DNA from 4 places in the Anaerobacillus sp. 1_MG-2023 genome. Region 2 is predicted to be linked to each of the others. Evidence: riboswitches for the same ligand, from Rfam matches in the RefSeq annotation. Region 2 holds a riboswitch; each other region holds the start of a gene.
What was found. A riboswitch is a leader RNA that binds a small molecule or an ion and turns the genes downstream of it on or off. The one in region 2 is predicted to bind S-adenosylmethionine.
Positions count from the first base shown of each region.

Region 1: linked by a shared signal. The riboswitch ahead of Q4550_RS06335 (acetyl-CoA C-acyltransferase) and the one ahead of Q4550_RS20060 (methionine ABC transporter ATP-binding protein) in region 2 are both predicted to bind S-adenosylmethionine.
Region 3: linked by a shared signal. The riboswitch ahead of Q4550_RS00400 (assimilatory sulfite reductase (NADPH) flavoprotein subunit) and the one ahead of Q4550_RS20060 (methionine ABC transporter ATP-binding protein) in region 2 are both predicted to bind S-adenosylmethionine.
Region 4: linked by a shared signal. The riboswitch ahead of Q4550_RS01245 (hypothetical protein) and the one ahead of Q4550_RS20060 (methionine ABC transporter ATP-binding protein) in region 2 are both predicted to bind S-adenosylmethionine.

Region 1 is NZ_JAUORD010000002.1:478,445-484,389, reverse strand. It holds gene Q4550_RS06340 (hypothetical protein) at 45-329, opposite strand; SAM riboswitch class I at 1,651-1,755, shown strand; SAM riboswitch class I at 1,824-1,931, shown strand; gene Q4550_RS06335 (acetyl-CoA C-acyltransferase) at 2,004-3,158, shown strand; gene Q4550_RS06330 (acetoacetate--CoA ligase) at 3,179-5,122, shown strand; gene Q4550_RS06325 (thiolase family protein) at 5,122-5,945, shown strand, end outside.
Region 2 is NZ_JAUORD010000015.1:61,859-67,803, reverse strand. It holds gene Q4550_RS20070 (MetQ/NlpA family ABC transporter substrate-binding protein) at 1-610, opposite strand, end outside; gene Q4550_RS20065 (methionine ABC transporter permease) at 634-1,302, opposite strand; gene Q4550_RS20060 (methionine ABC transporter ATP-binding protein) at 1,295-2,317, opposite strand; SAM riboswitch class I at 2,497-2,606, opposite strand; gene ilvA (threonine ammonia-lyase) at 2,739-3,749, opposite strand; gene leuD (3-isopropylmalate dehydratase small subunit) at 3,746-4,336, opposite strand; gene leuC (3-isopropylmalate dehydratase large subunit) at 4,352-5,758, opposite strand; gene leuB (3-isopropylmalate dehydrogenase) at 5,786-5,945, opposite strand, start outside.
Region 3 is NZ_JAUORD010000001.1:76,510-82,454, reverse strand. It holds gene Q4550_RS00415 (MBL fold metallo-hydrolase) at 1-834, shown strand, start outside; gene Q4550_RS00410 (ABC transporter ATP-binding protein) at 881-1,699, shown strand; gene Q4550_RS00405 (hypothetical protein) at 1,918-2,127, shown strand; SAM riboswitch class I at 2,294-2,405, shown strand; gene Q4550_RS00400 (assimilatory sulfite reductase (NADPH) flavoprotein subunit) at 2,568-4,391, shown strand; gene cysI (assimilatory sulfite reductase (NADPH) hemoprotein subunit) at 4,416-5,945, shown strand, end outside.
Region 4 is NZ_JAUORD010000001.1:226,857-232,801, forward strand. It holds gene Q4550_RS01230 (flavin reductase family protein) at 1-476, opposite strand, end outside; gene Q4550_RS01235 (hypothetical protein) at 548-1,315, opposite strand; gene Q4550_RS01240 (DNA/RNA non-specific endonuclease) at 1,607-2,545, opposite strand; gene Q4550_RS01245 (hypothetical protein) at 2,828-3,151, opposite strand; SAM riboswitch class I at 3,251-3,353, opposite strand; gene mcrC (5-methylcytosine-specific restriction endonuclease system specificity protein McrC) at 3,468-4,505, opposite strand; gene Q4550_RS01255 (AAA family ATPase) at 4,480-5,945, opposite strand, start outside.

The sequences.
Region 1 (5,945 bases), on a different contig from region 2:
TACACAATAGTTGAATATTGATTGTATGATGTCATATTAAGTCATTATTTCTTACGTATTCGTTCTAAAAATATAGGTGCTATATTTAGTGAGATAGAAACAATTGTCAATAACCAAAATGCCCTTGCCATACCAGGTACTACATCCGATAAAGCCGCCCAATCTTCTGCTTTTATCCACCCATTTAGATAACTGTAATCTGCACAAATTGTTAATGCTGTAAATGATAATGCCATCGCCATAGCAAGCTTATAATCCTTTCCTGCTGCATACAAAGAAAGGTTTATAACAGTTACTACTACGGCAATGACCCCTAATATTGCCCACATTACTATACCTCCTTATATATTCACTTAAATGATAACCCATTTTACTTATTAAAGATTACTGCCCTGTCAGTTAAATAGGTTAAACCACTGATACTACTTTTGCTTATGTAATAAAGGGCTAATGCTCTATTAAACAATTCCTCCGATATAGCTGAATACTCAATGAAGTAATAAACACTAGAATATCCTTTGGTTATTTTTTTCTATTATTCCGTAAGGTGATAAACAATTGTGATGCAAGGATAACTGTTATTATGCCTAGCAAAATATTAGTTACACTTAATGTTCCATTCAAATCGTTTAACACGCCAGCGATTGACTCGAGTCTTATTTCCAAGGTATTCCCTCCCTTTCCAGTTCAACATTGTTCCAATTATTTCAAAACCCACTCACTTACTCAACCTTTACTTTAAAGAAAAAGACGTAATTCCGTAGTACGGAATCACGCCCTATTAATCAAGATCATTCTTTAACATACCCTGATATGATATTACAGAATTGTTCCGAGATTATGGAATACCGTTATGCTTCTAATATTTGATGCTGATCAACCTTTAAAATGGATTATAGAAAATACACTAAGGCACAAGCGAACCCTGTGACAAAGTAAGTTATTAATCCTCTGACCCAAAGCATCTTTCCGAATGAATCATTTATTTTAAAGGTGACATAGATCATTCGAGTCATCAACATAGATAATTTCCTAAGGCTCTCCTTTTCGCTACGATTTGTAGTAATAAGGCGAAAACGCTTCTTTTAATGATGTAAATAGAGTCTTAGAAAACATACTATACATCAATTTAGCGATAATGATAGACATGATCGATCCTAAATTTCCAGCATATCCAGGCATGAGAAATCCAAATGGCCGCCATAACCAACATCACGATAAATAGCCATACTTGATTATTTTCGAGTTTTTTCTAGTAAACACCCCTCTCTTTCCATTCAACAACTTCCTAACACCGATATGGCCCGCCCACCGCCTTTAACACCATTCAATTAACGTATAAAAAACATTAAAGAAAGCTGCTTAAGTTCAGAGAAAAATAAAAGAGATACAGTATGCTTATTCATACATGTCCCCAACTGGTAAAAATTAAACACAACGAATTAGACCGCTTTTATTATAATTGTAAATAATACTTTGTCTTAAACTTTCCTCTTACATTGACGGCTATGAAGGTAGGCACCAGAACATTTCTATAGAAGATTGTCAAACCAATCAAAATAAAATAAATTTTCTAACTTTTTCATCAAATATATTGACAGAAATCCTTCACCTTGCTAACATGACACTTAATTAAACAACGAAATAACATTCTTATCCAGAGAGGTGGAGGGACTGGCCCTGTGAAACCCGGCAACCGCTATACTCCTAGCATGGTGCCAAATCCTACTGAGTTAATGCTCAGGAAGATAAGAGAATCCTAAATCTCTTAACCTCTCTATTTCACTGATAGAGAGGTTTTATATTTTCCAATTGAATAATCATTCTTATCCAGAGAGGCAGAGGGACTGGCCCGTTGACGCCCGGCAACCATCAAGCATGCGCTTGATAAGGTGCTAATTCCTGCAGGAGATAATCCTGAAAGATAAGAAGAGCTAAGAGCCCTCTTCTTGTTTTTTAGTGAAGAGGGCTCGTTCTATTTGAAAAAAGGAGTTGTTACATATATGAAAACCGTTCTGTTAGATGGAATCCGTACCCCATTCGGAAAATGGAAAGGAGCATTGAAAAAGCTATCAGCAGCAGAGCTTGGTACGAATGCGCTAAGCGCTCTGTTAGAAAAAAACCCGGTTGCAAAACAGGCGGATGGCGTACTGCTGGCACAAGTGATCCAGGCTGGGGGCGGGCAAAATCCTGCCAGACAAGTTGCTTATCAGGCAGGAGTCGATATCGGTACACCCGCCATCACATTGAACAATGTTTGTTTAGGCGGAATCGCTACAATTGCGGATGCCTCCCGGAGAATGCATTTCAATGAAGGTGAATTATACATTGTCGGCGGTTTTGACTCGATGACGAACGCTCCTCATACCGCTCCTGTGCGTGCTTCTTCAGGCCTTAGTCATGCCCTGCTTAGAGATACGTTACTGAACGACGGTTTGTGGTGCGCTTTGAGTGATGTTTCGATGGGAGCTCTTACGGATGAGAAAAACCGATCCTTCGAAATAAGTCGCGCGGAACAAGATGAGTATGCAGCTCTTTCCCAGCATCGAGCATCTAATGCTCAGGAAAAGGGATTTTTCCAACCAGAAATAGATCCTATTTCCGGTCTACTTGCAGAAGATGAAGGCATCCGTAAAGGAACGACAGCAGAAAAGTTAGCCAGCCTTTCTCCCGCCTTTTCAAACGAAGGCACGATTACAGCAGGGAATGCATCTCAGATGACGGACGGAGCGAGCATTGGCATCGTGACCACAAAAGAGAAAGCGGAATCACTCGGCCAGGAGCCGCTGGCGGAAGTAATCAGTTGGTCAGAAATTGCAGGGCCAGATCCGAGCTTACAAACAAAACCATCGCAAGCGATCAAAGAACTATTAGATAGACACCTTTTGACTACAGATGATATTGATCTATTTGAAATCAATGAAGCATTTGCCAGTGTCGTCATCGCAAGCTGCCGTGATCTTGGCATCGATTATGATCGTGTCAATGTCAACGGTGGTGCCATCGCTCTTGGTCACCCATTAGGTGGCACAGGATTCCGGCTGGTTTTGACACTTGCCCACGAACTGAAACGGCGGGGTGGTGGAAAAGGCATCGCTTCCCTTTGCGGTGGTGGTGGACAGGGAATGGCAATTTTGATTGAAGTTCCTTATTTATAACTCGAAAGGAGACAAATCCAATGCCTACATCAACAACAACTCAACGTTCCCCTTTTGTATGGGAACCGTCGAGCGAAAGAATAGACCAATCACACATCAAAGCTTTTGCCGATTATACCGGCCAGTCCCTTTTTCCTTATGAACGGTTCCACCGCTGGTCCATTTCCCAACTGGCTGAATTTTGGTCAGGAGTATGGGATTATGCAGGAATCATTGGGGAAAAGGGTGATCGTGTGTTTCTCCCTTCCGATTCAATGCCAGATAGCAAATGGTTCCCTGAAGCAGAATTGAATTTCGCTGAAAATTTATTGCGTGGTTCTCTTGATCGGATTGCTGCCTATGAAGCGAATGAGACAGGCGTCCGCCGGAGTATCAATTTGGGAGAGCTAAGGCAATCCGTAGCGAGAGCCCAGGAAGGGTTAAAACGACTAGGTGTACAAAAAGGCGATTGTGTTGCCGGCGTCACCACAAACGATATTCAAGGGTTGGTGGCTTTGTTAGCGACCACTTCGCTCGGAGCCACATGGACGTCCTGTTCTCCTGACTTCGGAACAAAAGGAATCGTTGATCGAATCGGGCAGGTGAAACCAAAAGTATTGATCGCTACCCTCTCCTATCACTATAAGCAAAAGCCATATCATATTGAGGACAAAATCAAGCAAATGACGGAAAACCTGGTAGGACTATCCGCAATCATAACGCTCGAAGGGGTTGCTTCGATTGAAGGGGTTGAATCTCTTTCGTGGAACCAGCTTTGTGACAACGATGCAAAAAAGCCGACATTCCAACCTGTTCCTTTTGAGCACCCCTTATATATTTTATATACATCTGGAACGACAGGACTTCCGAAAGCAATCGTCCATTCTGTCGGCGGGACCCTCCTTCAACATGTGAAAGAACACCAGCTCCATTGCGACGTCCAGCAAAATGATGTGTTGTTTTGGTATACCAATACAGCCTGGATGATGTATCCATGGCTCGTTTCCGGGTTAGCCAGTGAAGCGGCCATCCTGTTGTATGATGGCTCTCCCGTCAGGCAAGATTCCCTCTCCCATTTGTGGGACATTGCCGATGAAGTCGGAGTCACCCATTTCGGCACAAGTCCTAAGTATTTAGATACATTGATGAAAGCAGATGTCGACCTGAAAAGTAGTCATTCGCTCGGTTCATTGAAAAGTCTGTTATCATGCGGCGCCCCATTAGCTCCAGAGCAATACGATTGGGTTTTTCAAACGATAAAAAAGGATTTGTTCCTTGCTTCCATTTCTGGCGGAACAGAAATTATCGGCTGCTTTGTGATGGGAGCTCCAGTACTACCCGTGAAACGAGGCGAAATCGCCTGCAAAGCGTTGGGAATGGCGGTTGATGTATTGGATGAGCGAGGGGCATCTGTATATGCAGAAAAAGGCGACCTTGTGTGTACCCAACCATTCCCGAGCATGCCGCTCACCTTTTTCGGCGAAGGTGGAGAGGAACGCTACCGGAAGAGTTATTTTTCCAAACGGTCAGGAATTTGGACACATGGGGACTTAGCAGAACAAACCATCGACCAATCACTTATCATTTATGGGCGTGCTGATACGACATTGAATCCAGGTGGCGTCAGGATCGGTACGGCAGAAATTTACCGTGTCGTGGAGCACATCAAAGAAATAAAGGATTCCGTCGTATTCGGATTACCGAAAGATCATGACGAAGAAATCGTCCTATGTGTAGTCACAGAACAACTTACGGAAGACTTAGCAAAAGAAATACGCCAGCAAATTCGGGCTAAAGCTTCTCCACGCCACGTACCGAAGCGAATTTATCAAGTGGAGGAAATCCCACATACCAACAATGGAAAAAAAGTCGAAGGAGCAGCGAAAACAGCCGCTTCAGGAAATGAAGTGAAAAATGAAGCATCATTAAGGAATCCATCTGTTTTACAATCATTTCGCAAGCTATCAGAAAAGGAGTTCGTGTAATGGCAAGCCAAACACAGGGGGCCATCATAGGAATCGGTGAGCTGAAGCCCGTCCGTTATTCTACAGGAGAAACAACATTAAGTTTGATTGCAGAATCCGTCCGCCTCGCTCTTCAGGATGCAGGCATCTCCAAGGAAGACGTCGATGGTCTCCTCGTCGGACCACAAGTCGGGGAGACACCACAACATGTGCCGGCAACAGTTTCTGAATATCTCGGAATCGATCCCACTATGTCCAATACAGTGGATCTCGGGGGAGCGACCGGGCCGGGGATGATCTGGAGAGCAGCTGCAGCCATCCAGGCAGGAATGTGCGAAACCGTCGTTTGTGTCTTAGCAAACAAAAATGAAAAAGGGGAAACATTGCGATCCCCGAACCGCAATCCGATCCGCGAATTTGACGTTCCTTTCGGTGCCTCGGGGGCCAACACTTCATATGCTTTATTGAAAAGACAGCATATGGAAGAGTACGGATCCACCCAGGAAGAATTTGCAAGAATCGCCTATTGGGCACGGAAAAATGCCCAGTTGAACACGGATGCCATTTTTTATGGGAATCCAATCGAAGTTGAAGATATTCTCGCCTCTCCGATCATTGCCGATCCGCTTCACCTGCTTGAAATCGTCATGCCTGTCGCCGGTGGAGCAGCAGTCGTCATGACATCTGCGGAAAAAGCATCAAAAGGTAAGCATAAACCGGTTTACCTGAAAGGAGCTGGTGAAAAAATCACTCACCGGGCTGTGAGCCAGGCACCAAGCCTAGACAGCTTGCCATTCAACTATTCGATACCGAGGGCGCTTGACCAGGCACAGACGAATATTGA
Region 2 (5,945 bases):
CACCTTCACCTTGCTGGTAAATCTGTGGAAGCAGTGAAGCCTCAACATCTGTTTTGAAATCAATATTCTTAGGGTTTTCAGCAATATCTTCAACTGTTGCATCTGAAGCCTTTACACCTTCTTTTAATGTGATAAGGCCCTGTGCTTCAAGTAATGACAGCATACGTCCATGGTCAGAAACAGAGTTACTCATTATGATTTGAGCACCATCAGGAAGCTCATCTAAGCTCTTGTAATCCTGAGAGTAAACACCGATTGGCTCGATATGAATGCCTCCAGCGTTCACGAAGTCATAATTATCGTTTTCTTCCATTTGCAAGTCCATATAAGGTATTGTTTGGAAGTAGTTTGCATCTAATTCACCATTTGCAAGCGTCTTATTAGGTAGAATGTAATCCTGGAATGTTTTAATTTCAAGCTCTATTCCTTTTTCCTCTAACATCGGCTTAGCTTCTTCAAGAATTTCAGCATGGGGAATGTTTGATGCACCTACTACGATTTTCTTCGAATCTCCACCGTCACCAGAACCTTCGCTGTTTCCGCCATTGTTGCCACATGCAGCAAGAACCGCAAGAGCAAGAACTGTTATTAGCGATAAAAACTTTTTCATCATAACCTCTCCTTTTCTCCTTATTATCTTTTATCTATTACTCGTGTTGCAACGTCTCCACAAACCTGAAGAATCGCAACAATTACTAATATCAATACTGTTGCAACAAGTGTCACGTCAGGATTGTTCCGTTGGAAACCTTCAAGATAAGCGAGGTTTCCGAGACCCCCTGCGCCTACGACACCAGCCATAGCGGTGTAGCTTACAAGAGCTATCGCCGTCACAGTAATCCCTGAAATAAGGGCTGGCATTGCTTCTGGTAGAAGCACTTTAAAAATAATCGAACCATTGGATGCTCCCATTGACTGAGAAGCTTCAATGACCCCTTTATCCACTTCACGTAAAGCAATTTCAACCATTCTCGCATAAAATGGCGCCGCTCCTGCAATAAGGGCTGGAAGGGCAGCATTAGCACCTAGCATTGTCCCTATAATGTAAACCGAAAGAGGGATAAGCAAGATAATCAAAATAATAAATGGTATGGAGCGAAATAAGTTCACGACTCCGGCAATAATACTATTCACAAATTTGTTTTCCCATATGTTCCCTCTACCTGTTAGAAACAACAATAATCCAAGGAGGATTCCGAGAATAAACGTTGCCAGCACCGAAATTGCCGTCATGTACGCTGTTTGTAGAGTGGCTTCCCACATAGATTCCCACCTGACGTTAGGAAATAACGATTCAGTCATTCGTAATCACCTCCGCTTTAACACCTTGGGCTTGCACATAATTCAAGGCCATTTCTACCACAGCTGGTTCCCCTTTAAGGAACACAGAAAGTTTTCCATAAGGACCATCCTGTGTATGAGAAATCTTCCCTTGAATAATGTTGACTTCTACATCAAATTTACGAATCAACTCTGTCACAAGTGGTGAACCTGTTTTTCCTTTCACAAAGGTAAACTGAACAAGTTCTCCATCCTGACTCGTTGCCAGATGTGCAATCGATTCCTTCATTTCTTCAGGCTCGCTTAGCTGATTAACAAAGTCTTTCGTAATCTCTTCCTGCGGATGGTGGAAAACTTCAAGGACAGAACCATTCTCCACTACTCGTCCATTCTCCATCACGGCTACACGATGGCAAATTTTTCGTATGACGTGCATTTCATGCGTGATAAGGACAATCGTAAGGCCAAGCTTGTGATTAATTTCAGTCAGAAGTTCCAGAATGCTATCCGTCGTTTTAGGATCTAAAGCAGAAGTAGCTTCATCACAAAGCAAAACCTTTGGATTATTAGCAAGTGCTCTCGCAATACCCACTCGCTGCTTTTGTCCACCACTTAGTTGTGAAGGATAAGCTCCTTCTCTACCTTCGAGTCCAACAAGTTTAATTAATTCATCAACACGCTTCATTCTCTTTTCTTTCGGAACACCTGATATTTCAAGAGGGAACGCGATGTTATCACGTACCGTTCTTGACCAGAGAATATTAAAATGCTGGAAAATCATTCCAATTTCCTGTCTTGCTGCACGAAGATCTTTTCCCTTAAGAGAAGATAGATTATTACCAGCCACTGTGACTGTCCCATCAGTAGGTCTCTCAAGAAGGTTAAGCATTCGAATTAGCGTACTTTTCCCAGCACCACTGTAGCCAATAACACCAAATATTTCGCCTTTTTTGACTTCAAGGTTAACATCCTTAACGGCTTCCACCTTCCCGGATTTCGAAAAGAAGGTCTTATTAATGCCTTTAAGCTCAATCACATGTCTCACATCCTTTATGCATTTGCATGATCAGCTACCTGAAACAGGACTTAAGTCCCATGCCTTTGTTCTTTATTTCTATGCACTTAGAAACCTAATTCGCTTATCACTTTGTATAGTAAAGTAAAAAAATGCCCTTCTGCTTTGAGCAGAAAGGCATTTGATAAATCGATGTCTTCCTCTCATTTCTCAAAGCAATCGCTTTGCAGGAATTGGCACCTTTTCAAACGAGTCGTTTGACGGTTGCCGGGCTTCATAGGGCCAGTCCCTCCACCTCTCTGAATAAGAGATATATAGTTGTTATTACTTTACTGTGGTTAAGTGCTAAATGAATTCTAGCATGGTACTTTATGAGTGTCAATTACTGAGCAAAAAGTCGGAATAATCTAAAATATATACGTTGAACCCCATTAGAAAACCATCAGCTTATTCGCCTGATGGTTTTCGCTCGTTGAGAAAGTTGTTTATAAAGGGATATTTTCGCAAGATCCGCATTCCCTCCACTAACAACAACACCAATTCTCTTACCTTCTAAACGATTAGACTTGCATAAGACAGCAGCTACCGATGCAGCACCTGCACCTTCTACAAGTGTTTTGTGTCTTTCAAGCATAAAGACAATCGCTGCAGCAATTTCTTCTTCTGACACGGTTAGCATATCATCAACAAGCTCTTCAATAATTGGAAAGGTTAATTTTCCAGCTTCTTTCACAGAAATACCGTCTGCAATCGATTTGACAGATTGAAGGACAAGAGGACCAGTACCTTTAAATCGATTCCATGTCGCAGATGCTTCAGAAGCCTGGACCCCGATGATTTTCACGTGAGGAAAGAACGACTTAATCGCCATCGCCATTCCAGCTAACAATCCTCCACCTCCAACAGGCACGAGAATCGCATCTAAGTCAGGACACTGTTGCATCATTTCGAGTGCAACCGTTCCCTGTCCTGCCATTACTTCAGGATCATCGAAAGCATGAACGAATGTGGCCCCTTTCTCAACACGCTCACGATCCGCTCCACTAAACGCTTCGTTATACGATTCTCCTTCAAGAACAACCTCTGCTCCATAAGATCGCGTCGCATCAATTTTGCTTGTCGGTGTATGGACGGGCATATAAATCTTAGCTTTAATTCCACGCTCTCTAGCAGAAAGCGCCACTCCCTGAGCATGGTTTCCAGCCGATGCAGCAACAATCCCTCGCGCTGCCTCAATATCCGTTAGCGACGCAACTTTGTTATAAGCACCTCGAAGTTTGAAGGAACCCGTTCGTTGAAGGTTTTCCATCTTCATGAAGACATCTCTATTTGTATAATCATTAAGCGTTGTCGACTGCTGAAGCGGGGTCCTGTGGACGGCTTCCAGCAAATTCTCCATTGCTTTTACGACATGAACGTTATATTTCTCCTGGTAATTCCCAACGTCATTCACTCTCCTACAAGTTGTTTTTCTTCATATAATTTAATTTTATCTTCGAGAGATAAAGTTCGAGATACTTCATCCCATCCATTTAACAGCATTTCTTTCCAATAAGGATCGATCTCGAACGACGCATTTAGTCCTTCTCCATCAATTACTTGCTGTTTACTTAGGTCTACGCTAAGTTCGTATCCATCCTTCGCTTTTTGAAAAAGCTCCGAGATCGTTTCTTGATCAAGAGCGATAGGAAGTATACCGTTTTTTACACAGTTGTTATAAAAGATATCAGCAAAGCTTGTCGCAATGACAATTCGAAACCCATAATCCAGAAGGGCCCATGGAGCATGTTCTCTTGATGAACCACACCCAAAGTTTTTACCCGACACTAGAATAGAAGCATGCTGGTATTGTTGTTCGTTCAAATTAAAATCTTCACGCGGATGACCATCATCATCAAACCGCCAATTGTAAAAAAGAAACTGACCAAAGCCTTGCCGTTCAATTCTCTTTAAAAACTGCTTCGGAATAATTTGGTCTGTATCTACGTTAACCTGCTCAAGGGGATAAACGATCCCTTTGTATTTATTAATCGGTTCCAGGACGTCTCACTCCTTTTACACTACAAGAGGTTTTATTTTTCTAGCGTCTGTAAATCGGCCTTCAATGGCAGCAGCTGCAGCCATAGCTGGGCTGACAAGATGTGTTCTAGCGCCATTCCCCTGACGCCCTTCAAAATTACGGTTAGATGTAGACGCGCAGCGCTCGCCTGGTGGAACAATGTCATCATTCATCGCAAGACACATGCTACATCCTGCTTCTCGCCACTCAAACCCAGCTTCTTTAAAGATCGTATCTAACCCTTCTGCTTCAGCTGCATCCTTCACTGATTTAGATCCTGGTACTACGAGAGCAGTCACACCTTCGTGAACTTTTCGACCACGAACAATATCAGCGGCCGAACGCAGATCACTTAATCGCGAATTCGTACACGATCCGATGAAAACATATTGAATATCTATATTTTGAATAGGCGTTCCCGGTTTAAGATCCATATAGGCAAGGGCTTGCTTAATTGCTTTTTGGTCACCTGGATCTGCATAATCCTCAGGGAAAGGAACGCGAGCATAGACAGAAGATCCCATTGAAGGATTAGTGCCCCATGTTACTTGTGGCTCGATTTCGTCAGCTCCAATTTCGAGCACTTCATCATACTTTGCTCCTGGATCAGATGCGAGTTCTTTCCACTCAGCAACAGCTCGATCAAAATCTTCTGGAACATGTCTTTTTCCTTTTAAATAGGAAAAGGTAGTCTCATCTGGGCTAATAAGCCCTGCTTTTGCGCCAGCTTCAATTGACATATTACAAACAGTCATACGTTCTTCCATTGTCATATTTCGAATCGCTTCGCCTGTGTACTCCACAACTGCTCCAGTACCTGCATTAACACCAAATTTGGCAATAACAGCAAGAATTAAATCTTTAGCAGTCACCCCAGAACCAAGGCGTCCGTTCACACGTATTTCAATTGTTTTGGGTCTTGATTGCCATAGCGTTTGAGTAGAAAGAACATGCTCTACTTCACTCGTTCCAATCCCAAAGGCTAGGGCCCCAAACGCCCCATGTGTTGAGGTATGACTGTCACCACAAACGATCGTTTTTCCTGGCTGCGTTAAGCCTAGCTCAGGACCAATAACGTGAACAATCCCTTGATCTGGATGATTAATATCGGCGATTTCAACTCCAAATTCATGACAGTTCTCTTCAAGCTTCTCCATTTGCACTTTTGATACCGGATCATTAATAATATGACGTGCAATGGTTGGAACGTTGTGGTCCATAGTAGCAAAGGTTAAATCTGGCCTTCTTACACTTCTATTATTCATCCGCAGACCCTCAAAGGCCTGCGGAGAAGTCACTTCATGAACAAGATGCAAGTCTATATATAGGAGATCCGGGCTACCTTCTTCTTCATGCACAACGTGTTTATCCCAAATCTTTTCAATAATCGTTTTCGGCTCCACACCCATCCTCCTCTTACCTGTTTGTCATTAAGCGTATGCTTCCATGATGCCTGCTGTGGCATCCGCTTCTTCTAATTGATAAATCACTTTCTTGATCATAGCGTCTGTCCCAAGTGCTTTCGGCGAGCCATTTGCAAGATCATTCGTATAATATCCAGCATCAAGTACTTCTTTCACAGCCTTTTCG
Region 3 (5,945 bases), on a different contig from region 2:
GGCACTCGTTTTTACTACCAAACGCCCGTAGCCGATACGGATCGACCGATTCTCGGGATGGTAATTGGAGATAGAAAGTCTCTGATGATCGATGCTGGGAATTCAGAGGACCATGCTCGTTATTTTCTAAAAGAGCTATCGGAAAAAGGAATCAAGGAACCAGATATGGTCACGCTTACTCATTGGCATTGGGATCATATTTTTGGACTATCGGTGCTTAAAGATGCTGTCTCCTTATCCTCCCATCAGACGAAAGAGGAAATTAGTAAGCTTATTCCGTTAGGATGGTCTGATGTTGAGTTGGATGAGCGGGTGAAAGAAGGCACTGAAATTGAATTTTGTGCAAATGCGATTAAGAAGGAATTTGTGGGTTCTCGAGATATTACCATTACGCTACCAGATATAACGTTTGGAGAGAAAATGGAGATTGATCTTGGTGGTGTCACATGTATTCTTAAGCCAGTTGGGGGCGATCACGCGGCTGATTCGGTTGTGATTTATATGAAGGAAGAGAAAATCCTATTTCTTGGAGACTGCTTTTATCCTGATATTTTTTCAGAAAAAGTCAATTACACTGTTAACACAACAACTCGACTCCTTGATCAGTTAGAAAGCTTTGAGGCAGAATGGTTCATCTTATCACACGGGGAGGCAATCTCTAAGGAGGATTTTAAGAACGAAGTGAACCTTTTACGTGCTGTTGCTTCTATTACTGAGGAGTGCGACGGTGATGTTACACGGATGCAAAAGTTGTATGAGCATAACGTTGGCAGAGACTCACACGAAGAGGAGCTTGAAGTGATTCAAGAATTTGCTAACGGGTATACGATGTAAAAAGCGCTAGTTGGAGTGACTTTCTTCAAAGAACGGAGTGAGATGTATGGCAATCATTCATGTAGAAAATGCTTATTACACACGTGAGAAACAGATGATTTTATCAGATATTTCTTTTTCGGTAGAGAAAGGACAGCATCAGGCCATTGTCGGATTAAATGGATCAGGTAAAACGACGCTACTTCAGTTAATTCACGGCTCGATCTGGCCCCTACTTCGATATGATCCCATCGTTGAAGTATTAGGGCAGCGTCTTGGAAAAACTGATTTGAATGAACTTAGAAAATCTATTGGCTGGGTGAGCAACGCTTTCACTGAGCGTATTTCTCCCATGCAGGAAGTAACAGATGTTGTGATTAGCGGGAAGTTTGCCTCAGCTGGACTTTATGAGCAGGTGACAGAAGAGGATGAATCGCAAGCGATGAAGGTGATGCAAGAATGGGGGATTGCTCATTTACGCGGCAAACCTTTTCGAATTTGCTCTCAAGGAGAGAAGCAGAAAATCTTGATTGCAAGAGCGTTAATGGCTTCTCCAAAGCTTCTTATTCTAGATGAACCGTGCAACGGACTGGATCTGTATTCACGCGAACAGTTATTAGCTCAGGTTGAACGACTTGGAAAGAAGAAAGAGGGTCCAACCATATTGTATATCACTCATCATATTGAAGAGATTTGTCCCGTATTCACTCACGCTATGATTATGGAAAATGGTCGAATTGCAGTGAATGGCAAGAAGAAAGATGTGTTAACAGCTGAACATCTTAGTAAAAGTATGGGCGTCCCTTTAGAAGTGACGTGGAACAGAGAGCGGCCTTGGGTTCAGGTGATTTCAAATGAGATGAAGCCAGCTTATCCATCTACATAAGGACCGTGTATCTCAAGAAATGTCCAAATTCAATCATTGTCAAAAGGAGGAATGTATTGAAGGATTTTGATTCGCTAACGCATAAAGAAATCGCGATTCGATATACGGTATTGACGCTGTTTCTATCGTCTACGATTTTTATAGTGGATTACGACCTTTCACTGTAGTCATATGTCATATGCATGCTGCTATCGATATTTGGTATTGCGGTGAACTTGTTGAAATGGAAACGTGGAAATAAAGTTAACGTCACATCTAAAGATCATGTCATTCGCTCCGGTGTTTTTTCTTTCACGGCTTTTCTCTTGTTGGTGCTGCCTTTTGACTACTCCGTTTGGTTGATGAATCTTATGATTCTATCTCTTGTCATGGCCAATGCGATTGATTTCATGCGCATGCGGAATAGGATACTAGAGGGGGCAACGTGAGGGATAAAAGACCTGAATCATTTGGATTATTTTTCATGAAGATTCCTGGTGTTATCGCCATTCAGTTAATTGAATGATGATAATTTTCTAATAATATATTGACTTTTATTCGAGCACGAGATAACATTTGAACCAATCATTGTCATTTACAATTTGATAGCAATATTTCTTATCAAGAGAGGTGGAGGGACTGGCCCTATGAAGCTTCGGCAACCGATGAGATGATTCTTCATCTCATACTGTGCCAAATCCAGCAGGTTTATCCTGAAAGATAAGAAGACTGGCTTCGTACTTACAAACCTTTCTTCTTATATTTTAGAAGAGAGGTTTTTTGTGTTGAATGGGTTAGGGGGAATGCAGACGAATTTATTTACGCTTAATTCCGAGTAAACTACTTTCATTACATTGAATTAAAAATGAGTATTGTGAGGTGGATTGTATTGCAGTTACAGGTTGTGAATAGCCCTTTTGACAATGAACAAACGGAGCTTTTAAATCGTCTCTTACCAACATTAAATGAGACGCAGAAAATATGGCTGAGCGGATATCTTTCCGTACCAGGAAGCTCTGAAGCTGCGGCAGCTACTGAGACGGTTGCTCAAGGTGTTTCTGCTTCAGAAGCATTCTCGAAACAAGAAGCAAAAACACGTGAGCTTACGATTTTCTATGGCTCACATACTGGCAATTGTCAGTCACTAGCGGAATCTTTCTTTGAGCGATTGGAAAACGAGAAATTCAACGTTACCCTTTCATCGCTTGATGATTTTAAGCCAAAGTCGCTTAAAAAAGTAGAAGATTTATTATTGATTACAAGCACCCACGGAGATGGCGATCCTCCTGATAATGCGTTAAGCTTCCATGACTTTGTTCAAAGTAAGAGAGCCCCTGAATTAGAAGGTCTCAGATTCTCTGTCTTATCACTTGGTGATAGCTCCTATGAGTTTTTCTGCCAAACCGGGAAAGATTTTGACAAGCGCTTTGAAGAATTAGGTGCAACAAGGCTTTATCCTCGTGTAGATTGTGATCTTGATTTCGAAGAGCCGGCAGAAGAATGGTTCGAAGGCGTGACGGGAGTATTGAAAGAAGATCAGTCTACGAGAGAATCGACTTCTGAAACAAAACCTGATGAGTCGAGTCAGACGTATTCCAGAACTAATCCATTCAAAGCCGAAATTCTTGAGAATGTTAATTTAAATGGACGTGGATCGAATAAAGAAACGCGGCACATTGAGCTTGATCTTGAAGGATCGAACCTTGAATATGAGCCGGGTGATAGCCTTGGTATTTACCCGGAGAATGATACTGCTCTTGTCCGTCAGCTAATCGATGAAATGAACTGGAAGCGAGAAGAACAGGTTACGGTGAACAAACAGGGTGACGTTCAGCCACTTGAAGAAGCTTTAACGAAAACATATGAGATTACGAGTCTCACAAAGCCATTGCTCAAGAAGGTCGCAGAGCTGACATCAAGTTCTGAACTTAAGCGCATGGTTGAAGCGGAAGGCGAAGAACTAAAAACATACCTTTACGGTAGAGATTTAATTGATTTGGTGAAGGACTACGGACCGTGGACCGTCTCGGTACAGGAGTTCGTAAACGTTCTGCGCAAAATTCCGGTTCGTCTTTATTCGATCGCAAGCAGTTCAAACGCAAATCCAGATGAAGTTCATCTCACAATTGGCGCACTAAGGTATGATGCACATGGTCGAACTCGTACGGGCGTATGCTCTGGCCAATGCGCAGAGCGCTCACAAGCGGGGGATACACTCCCAGTATTTGTGCAGCGAAATCAAAACTTTAGACTTCCGGATCATCCTGACACCCCTATCATTATGATAGGCGCAGGCACTGGCGTAGCTCCGTACCGGGCATTCTTACAAGAGCGAGAAGAAAGTGGCGCAAGTGGAGAAACGTGGCTATTCTTTGGTGAACAGCATTTTGTCACAGACTTTCTTTATCAAGTCGAATGGCAAAAATGGTTGAAAGATGGGGTGCTTTCGCGAATGGATGTCGCCTTTTCACGTGATACAGAGGAGAAAGTTTATGTTCAGCACCGCATGCTCGAGCGAAGTAAAGAACTATATGAGTGGCTTCAACAAGGTGCGCACGTCTATGTATGTGGAGATGAAAAGTATATGGCAAAAGACGTTCACGTGGCACTTGTTAATATTTTAGAGCAACAGGGGAATTTCAGTGAGTCAGAAGCAGAAGCTTATCTTGCAGATCTACGAAACGCGAAACGCTACCAGCGCGATGTGTACTAAGCGCATCAGGGAAGGAGATTGGTCATGTCGAATAAGACGGTAACAGAAGACGGCAAACCGAGTGAAATGGAGAAGATTAAAGACGAAAGTGATTACTTACGCGGCTCGCTTGTGAAAAGCTTTGCGGATCCCATCACCGCTTCCATCCCAGACGCAGATACTAAACTATTAAAATTTCATGGGAGCTATATGCAGGACGATCGCGATATTCGTCAAGAGCGAAAACAGCAGAAGCTTGAGCCAGCTTATCAGTTTATGGTTCGAGTGCGACTACCTGGTGGAGTAGCTACGCCAGAACAATGGTTAGTAATGGATGATCTTGCGAATCAATACGGAAATGGAACGCTAAAGCTAACAACGCGCCAAACGTTCCAGATGCATGGGATTCTGAAGTGGAATATGAAGAAAAGCATTCAGGCGATGGACCGAGTTCTCATGGATTCTCTTGCGGCATGTGGTGACGTGAATCGTAATGTGATGTGTAATGCCAATCCATATCAATCGGATATTCATGCCGAGGTGCATGGATGGACACGGAAGCTAAGCGATGATCTTCTACCGAGAACGAGAGCGTACCATGAAATCTGGTTAGACGAAGAAAAAGTACTTGATCGAAAAGAAGAGGAAATTGAGCCAATGTATGGTCCGCATTACTTGCCGAGAAAGTTTAAAATCGGTGTCGCTGTTCCACCATCAAACGACGTGGATATTTTCTCACAGGATCTGGGGTTTATTGCAATTCTTGAAGATGGCAAGCTCCAAGGATTTAATGTCGCAGTAGGCGGTGGCATGGGCATGACGCATGGGGACACAAGTACGTATCCTCAACTGTCCCGTATCATTGGTTTCTGTACACCTGAAAAGATTGTTGATGTTGCTGAGAAAATCATTACAATTCAGCGGGATTATGGCAATCGCTCAGAGCGGAAGAACGCTCGCTTCAAATATACGATCGATCGAAGAGGACTCGACTGGGTTCGGAACGAATTGAATAATAGACTGGGTTATGAACTAGAAGAAGCTCGTTCTTATCATTTCGATCATAATGGTGATCGCTATGGATGGGTAAAGGGTGATGGCAAGTGGCATTTAACGCTCTTTATCCAAAATGGTCGTATTGTGGATTTAGAAGATTATCAGATTATGACAGGACTTCGGGAGATCGCAAAGGTTCACGAAGGGGATTTCAGACTAACGCCGAACCAGAATCTCATCATAGCGAATGTATCAGAGGAGAAGAAAGCAGAGATTGATGAACTTGTGGCAACATATGGTTTAACAGATGGAAAACAGAATTCAGCACTGCGCCGTAATTCGATGGCCTGCGTGGCGTTCCCCACATGCGGCCTAGCGATGGCAGAAGCAGAGCGTTATCTACCTTCTCTCATTGATAAGATTGAAGAGATCGTGGATGAAGCGGGACTGAGAGAAGAAGAAATCGTGATCCGCATGTCCGGTTGTCCAAATAGCTGCTCACGCCCTACGCTTGGGGAGATTGCCTTTATTGGGAAAGCACCTGGTAAGTACAATATGTACATGGGAGCAGGGTTTGTT
Region 4 (5,945 bases), on a different contig from region 2:
TAGTGCGTCATTTCCCCAAGAACAAGGGCATTAGATCCAAGCGGAATAATTTGATGGAGCTTGCATTCCATATGAATCGCCGCTTCTTTCACCCGCTTCGGTTGCACCGTCTTACTATCGATCGGTGTTAACCCAGCATGCTCAAATTCATCGACTTCCGCAGGTACGTTCTCTGCACTTTTTTGCATTTCGTTTCCAAGAGAGCTCGACACCACATTGATGACAAACTCTTTTTGAGTCCGGATATTTGCGAGCGTATCCTTCTCCGTACCCTGACGCTCCCCCGTCCCTGGTCCGATAGAGATCGCGAGAATGGTAGGCCGGATGGAAGCAACAGTAAAGAAACTGAATGGTGCTAAGTTATGAACGCCGTCTTCAGACACTGTTGATACCCAGGCAATCGGCCTTGGAACAACGGAGCCGGTTAGTAGTTTGTAGATGTCTTTTGTTTTTAGGTCGGAAGGGGTTAAATCCATTGGTTTCACTCCTCTATGTATTTTTGCAGTTAGCTTACACTTCAAGACTATCAATAACAAATGGAGCTAATTTAAAAATAACTTGAGTCCTTCTCCTTTTTAGCTTCTGTTGCTTTAAACTTTACTCGATTTTTCCAAGGAAATGTAATAGTATAAATTGCAAAAGTTACAGAAAATAGACTAACCAAATTAAATGTTGTTAAATAGGTTTGATTTTCAACCCAACTACCGATAAAAGGTAAAGGTTCAAAATTTAGAACATGAAGATTTTTTAAAAACAAACCGAGAGCAAATGCAGATAATACAATATAAACACTTATTTCAATTAATACAATAGTAAAGTATTTCTTTTGAGTATCCAAGTCTATATACCTAGACAATTCTCGCATAGATGGAGAATAGTCGCTTTTATTAGAGCCTTCGAATGGAAAAACTCGCTTTAACTCCAAAACATATAAACAATTAAAAAAATAGTAAATTAAAGCAACTACTAAAAACAAATATATATATAGTGTTAAAACAAGCATAATATTTACTAGTAGTTGCAATTTAAATACTAAAAAAAATGATGATATTAATATTAAAAAGTAAACAGTAAATGTAGCTACAATATATTGTGAGTATAAATAGGGTTTATCTTTTTCATAAAGTTTTTTTTCTCTTTTTTGTATAATCCAATTGATGAATAATCCAATAAATGACACGCCAAAGAAGATATAAGTATTACCAAATAATAAAAAAAAAGGAAGAATTGCAACAAATATAATTCCAAACAAATCTGCACGCTTTAATTTCCCAACTTCCGAATAATCGTTAATAACTTTCAAACGTTTCCCCATTTTCCATCACCTATTCTATTATTTCGCATTCCTCTTAAAATGCTCATGCAATCGATATTCCCATATCTCTTTCATCCATTTATAAAGAACCTCATTCTCTTCCTGTTCCACTACTAAATCAAACGAAAAAGCCCCATCTTCAAATACAACCAAGCCTGAAATCATCGGGACGGTTCTATCGATCCCATCTCTAAAATAAAAGGAGCATCAATTATACTAATAATTAATGCTCCTCTACCTTTTTTCGAAATATCGCATCATAAGAACCGTCCCGGCGAAGCGATTAGACTCTTATTCACCAACCATACCGTCGTTATCATTATCACGCATATAAGGATATAACCAATGATCACTCATGATCGGCATACTATAACCTGCTGCCTCTGCTTCTTTAATCGTCACTTGTCCATTACCATTTGTATCAATACTAGAAATATCACCCTCTGTGTCTGAAGGCGTTGAATCGTCAGGCTCGCTCTCAGTTAATCCGAGTGATGCGTTGACTTCATCAGGGTTCACATTATCAAATGTATCAACGATCTCATTTCCGTTCAAAGTATACGTGTACTGATAACTTGAAGGTATCTGCTTTTCCGTATCCGAATAGGTGATAATGGCTTCGAAATCCGTAGCTTCACCTGCGCTACGGATCGCGTCTTCCATATAAGCTTGATCACCATGTCGGTTAAGTGTACTCTCTTGTGGGGTAATGTTATAAGCATTCGATACCCCTCCGAGAGAATCAGCAATAATATGTCCTTCGTCTAACACGTCACTTTCGACGCCCGGAACCTTTGCCTCATCAGAATAGTACCTGCCAGACGATAATACAGGTTCGTTACCATCATCTTGTAGAATGATTTCGTCAGCAACGACACGTACGAGTTGTCCGTATTCATTCGTAAATGCCCAATATTCACGGTCACCGTACCCAATATCAACGACGACGTTAGGTTCTCGATGTCCAGACAAATCTCCACCATCAACTTCAATAAGTTCGTATCCTGAGAACTGTTCATCTTCTGTTGGGTCTGGTGTTTCCTCTTCTACTGGCTCATCAACAACCGTAGTGTTCGATTCTTCTTTTTCACTATTTTCATTTGTTTCAACTGTACTTACTTCTTGTGTATTTGTTTCTGCATCTTTATTGGATGCCTTTTCTAAATTGGTACAACCAACTATAAAAATGATCGTTAAAAATAAGATGAAATAGTTCATTTTCGTTTTCATATTAGAACGCTCCTATAATAGGGAAATTTCGTAATGTTAAAAAAATCAAAAGAAAGAGTAAAAATGGAACCATAATTTCTTCTAACACTTTTATTATCCATTACTTTAATAGTTTAATTTTACCACATTAAATAACTTCAAAAGCATTCAGAAAAAATACACTATTCATTTCAAAAATAATTTTACCGCTTATTCTTAAAAGCATCCAAGTCTAATCCCCAAACATCCACGATTTCGAATCATCAAAATGAATTAGCAAAATCCTCTTCCATCAACATTGGCTCACATCACACTCTCAATATAATCCCCATTTCCTCTCACAATTTGAAGCCCCTGCTTCTCTAATTCCAGCCACAAATATCGATCCAGCGCATAAGGGGATTTCTGTTGTAGCGAAAGCAATGCAACCTCCGTAAGCAACAGTTCATAAGAGCGGTTTTCCTTTTTAACAGTGACCTCGTAGTCGATCATCTTCATCACGATCACTTCATACGCTTCATTCCACTCCTTCAGTTGACGTTCCATGACTTCTGCCACGTGTAATAAAAAACTTTCACCATCATAACTTTTCGCCATGACGCTTCGTGCAAATCGATTTACGTTCACAAACTCATCCCCCTTATCCTTATAAACAAGGTATTCAACAAATGAACAAAAAAGGCCCTTCATCGCAAATGAATGCAACAAAGAGCCTCCGCTATCCGTGCGTTATCATTCAAAGCCATGCTTTGCAGGTTGGAGCACCTTACCGCCTGGCAGGTTGCTGTGAAGTCAAAGAGCCCGTACTCTCGTTCACTCGTGATAACCTTATTTAGTTGGTATTAGTTTACTTAATAATGTAATAAGTGTCAAAAAAGACGTTCGAAGATATCTAAAAAAAATCCATACACGCAAGTAGATAAGTTGTCACGATATATTAGATTTAAAATCTATTAATTATTTCCAGCAATCGCTCGTGAATCTTCCTCCACTCCATATTCAAATCGACCGTACAAACCTGAACTCGGTGACCCTGAATTTGATAATTCAAATCCAAGGTATGATTCACCTCTGGATATAAAAGCATACCCATAGTTGGAAGCGAACTTTGCTGATTATTTAAATAAGCATAAAGCTGATAAAGATTACCGCTATGAACTTTTTGAGAACCATAATTAGAAGTCAGCGTATGCTGATAGTATTTCGTATCAATTATGATTTTTATCTCATTATTTTTCAATGTAATATCCGTTTGCATTCGTGGAAGATACTTATCATTATTTCCTTCAGCCTGCCAATAGATTGTTTCACGACTAACTTGATAAAAGGGTAATTCATTTCGATAAAAGTTCCTAACGAAATTCTCAAATAGCATCGACATTTCCCTTGGATCACGATAGAAATCTGCAAATTGACTTGTTTGACCCTCTTCATTTAATAGGCTTGAATCCATAAGAAATTGACAAATATTAAGAACAAATCGATAATGCCGATTGCTTCGATGTAGCTTAATATTCTTAAAAAGATCACGATTCAGCTTAATAGGCGTCACTTCATGAAAATAACTCGTTAATTTGCTAACTTTTTTGCGTAAATCATCGTCCAACTCTTTCAACTTCACTAATTGCAGAAGTGTTGCTTTAATCAATTGATTATGAAGAATATCATGGCTCATTTCTTCATAAAGAATATGCATCTTACCGCGCTTGAACGAAGTTGTTGCGATTGATTCGCTGAATAGTACTTTTCCTCTTAAAGTCGATGCTTCCTCTTCAAGCTCTACATATTCTCTATAAAAACCTCTTTTAATAAGGGAGCGTAACTTACCAATCAGTATTCTAGTAAGAAGGTTAGGTAAATCTTTATCATCTTCTCCAGCAACATTTGTCTCCCCTATTTCACTCAAATGGTCCCAAGAATAGCAGAGCATGTAGTACAAGTTCTTTATTGGGATTTTACTTGATTCGGCCAAGGAGCTCATTCACTTTCTCCTCCTCATCGAACCAATATTCTCTAAGAAGTGGAGCTACTTCCAAACGTATGATACGGTCATACCACTTCTGTTCATCTTCCACTTTTTCACCTGTTGGACAGAAGTAACTATGGCCGATCTCATAGCCTTTCCCGAGGTTTGCTTCGTCTCTTACAATTTCCTCGTTCACATCATTCATAGCTGTTACAATTTTATCCACAAACCCCTGGCTAACCCCCTTTTTTCTCAAGTGATTCTGAAAAGCACCTGTTTCGAACCCCGTCTCTACGTCTACAAATGAAAAGCGTCTTCTTAATGCATAATCCACAAGTGCCAATGAGCGATCAGCTGTATTCATCGTTCCAATAAGATAAATGTTCTTAGGAATATAAAAAGATTCTTCTCCATCACTATACGCAAGCTTTACAGAGAACTTCTTTCCGCGTTTATCTGACTCAATTAACATCATGAGTTCCCCAAAAATCTTAGACAAATTGCCTCGATTGATCTCATCTATCACCATATAGAAGTTTTCTTCAGGAGACTCAATCGCTTTCTGACAAAAAGAATAGAAGATACCATCCTTTAACGTAAAGCGACCTTCTCGATCTGGCTTATAACCACGAATGAATTCTTCATATGAATATGATTGATGGAACTGAAGCATTTCTATTTTACTCTCATCCTTTTTTCCCATATGAAGATAAGCGAGACGCTTTGCCACAAAGGTCTTTCCAACGCCTGGAGGACCTTGAAGTATAATATTTTGTTTATAATCCAGCGTTTCAAGTATATCTTGTACTTTATCTCCATCCATGAAAACTTCCGACAATATATTTTCTGACGTGTAAGCAGCTGCTTCCTTTACCAAAGAACCAGTATCTTTTGCTTCTGGATAGGTCACTCGATTATCCCCTATCACTGTAAGAACTTTTTCAGCACCTTCAAGAGGAAAATCAGTGAGCGTTTTTGTCGGAAATTTTACGTCTTTTAGCTCCCACTCTCCAGTAGAAAGCCATTCCACCTTTCGAATCGAAGCATGCTTCTCTCGACTCTCATCATACTGATAATCGGATAAAATTTTGCCATAGCCGACTAGTTTTGAATTGCCTTTCTTAACGAACACATAGTCCCCAATCTCCATTTCATAAGCGAACTGATAGTTTGCAAGTGCATCGTTGTTAGGATTATGACCGAGACCTTTTACCTCACGAAGCTTTTCTGCAATTTCTCGTTTGCTGCTATATTTCTTTAAATCACCAAGTTCACTCCAACCAATTGAAATTTGCTCATTTCTTAGGAAGTCTTCCCACATAAAACTCTGTTCTCCTGCACCAAGAACCCAGTATTGTGGACCTTCTTCCACATCATTTTCTTCATTACTAGCAAACTGTTCATAGAGGTAGCTGAAAAATTGATCAATTTCATAATAAATAGGTAGATCTGTTT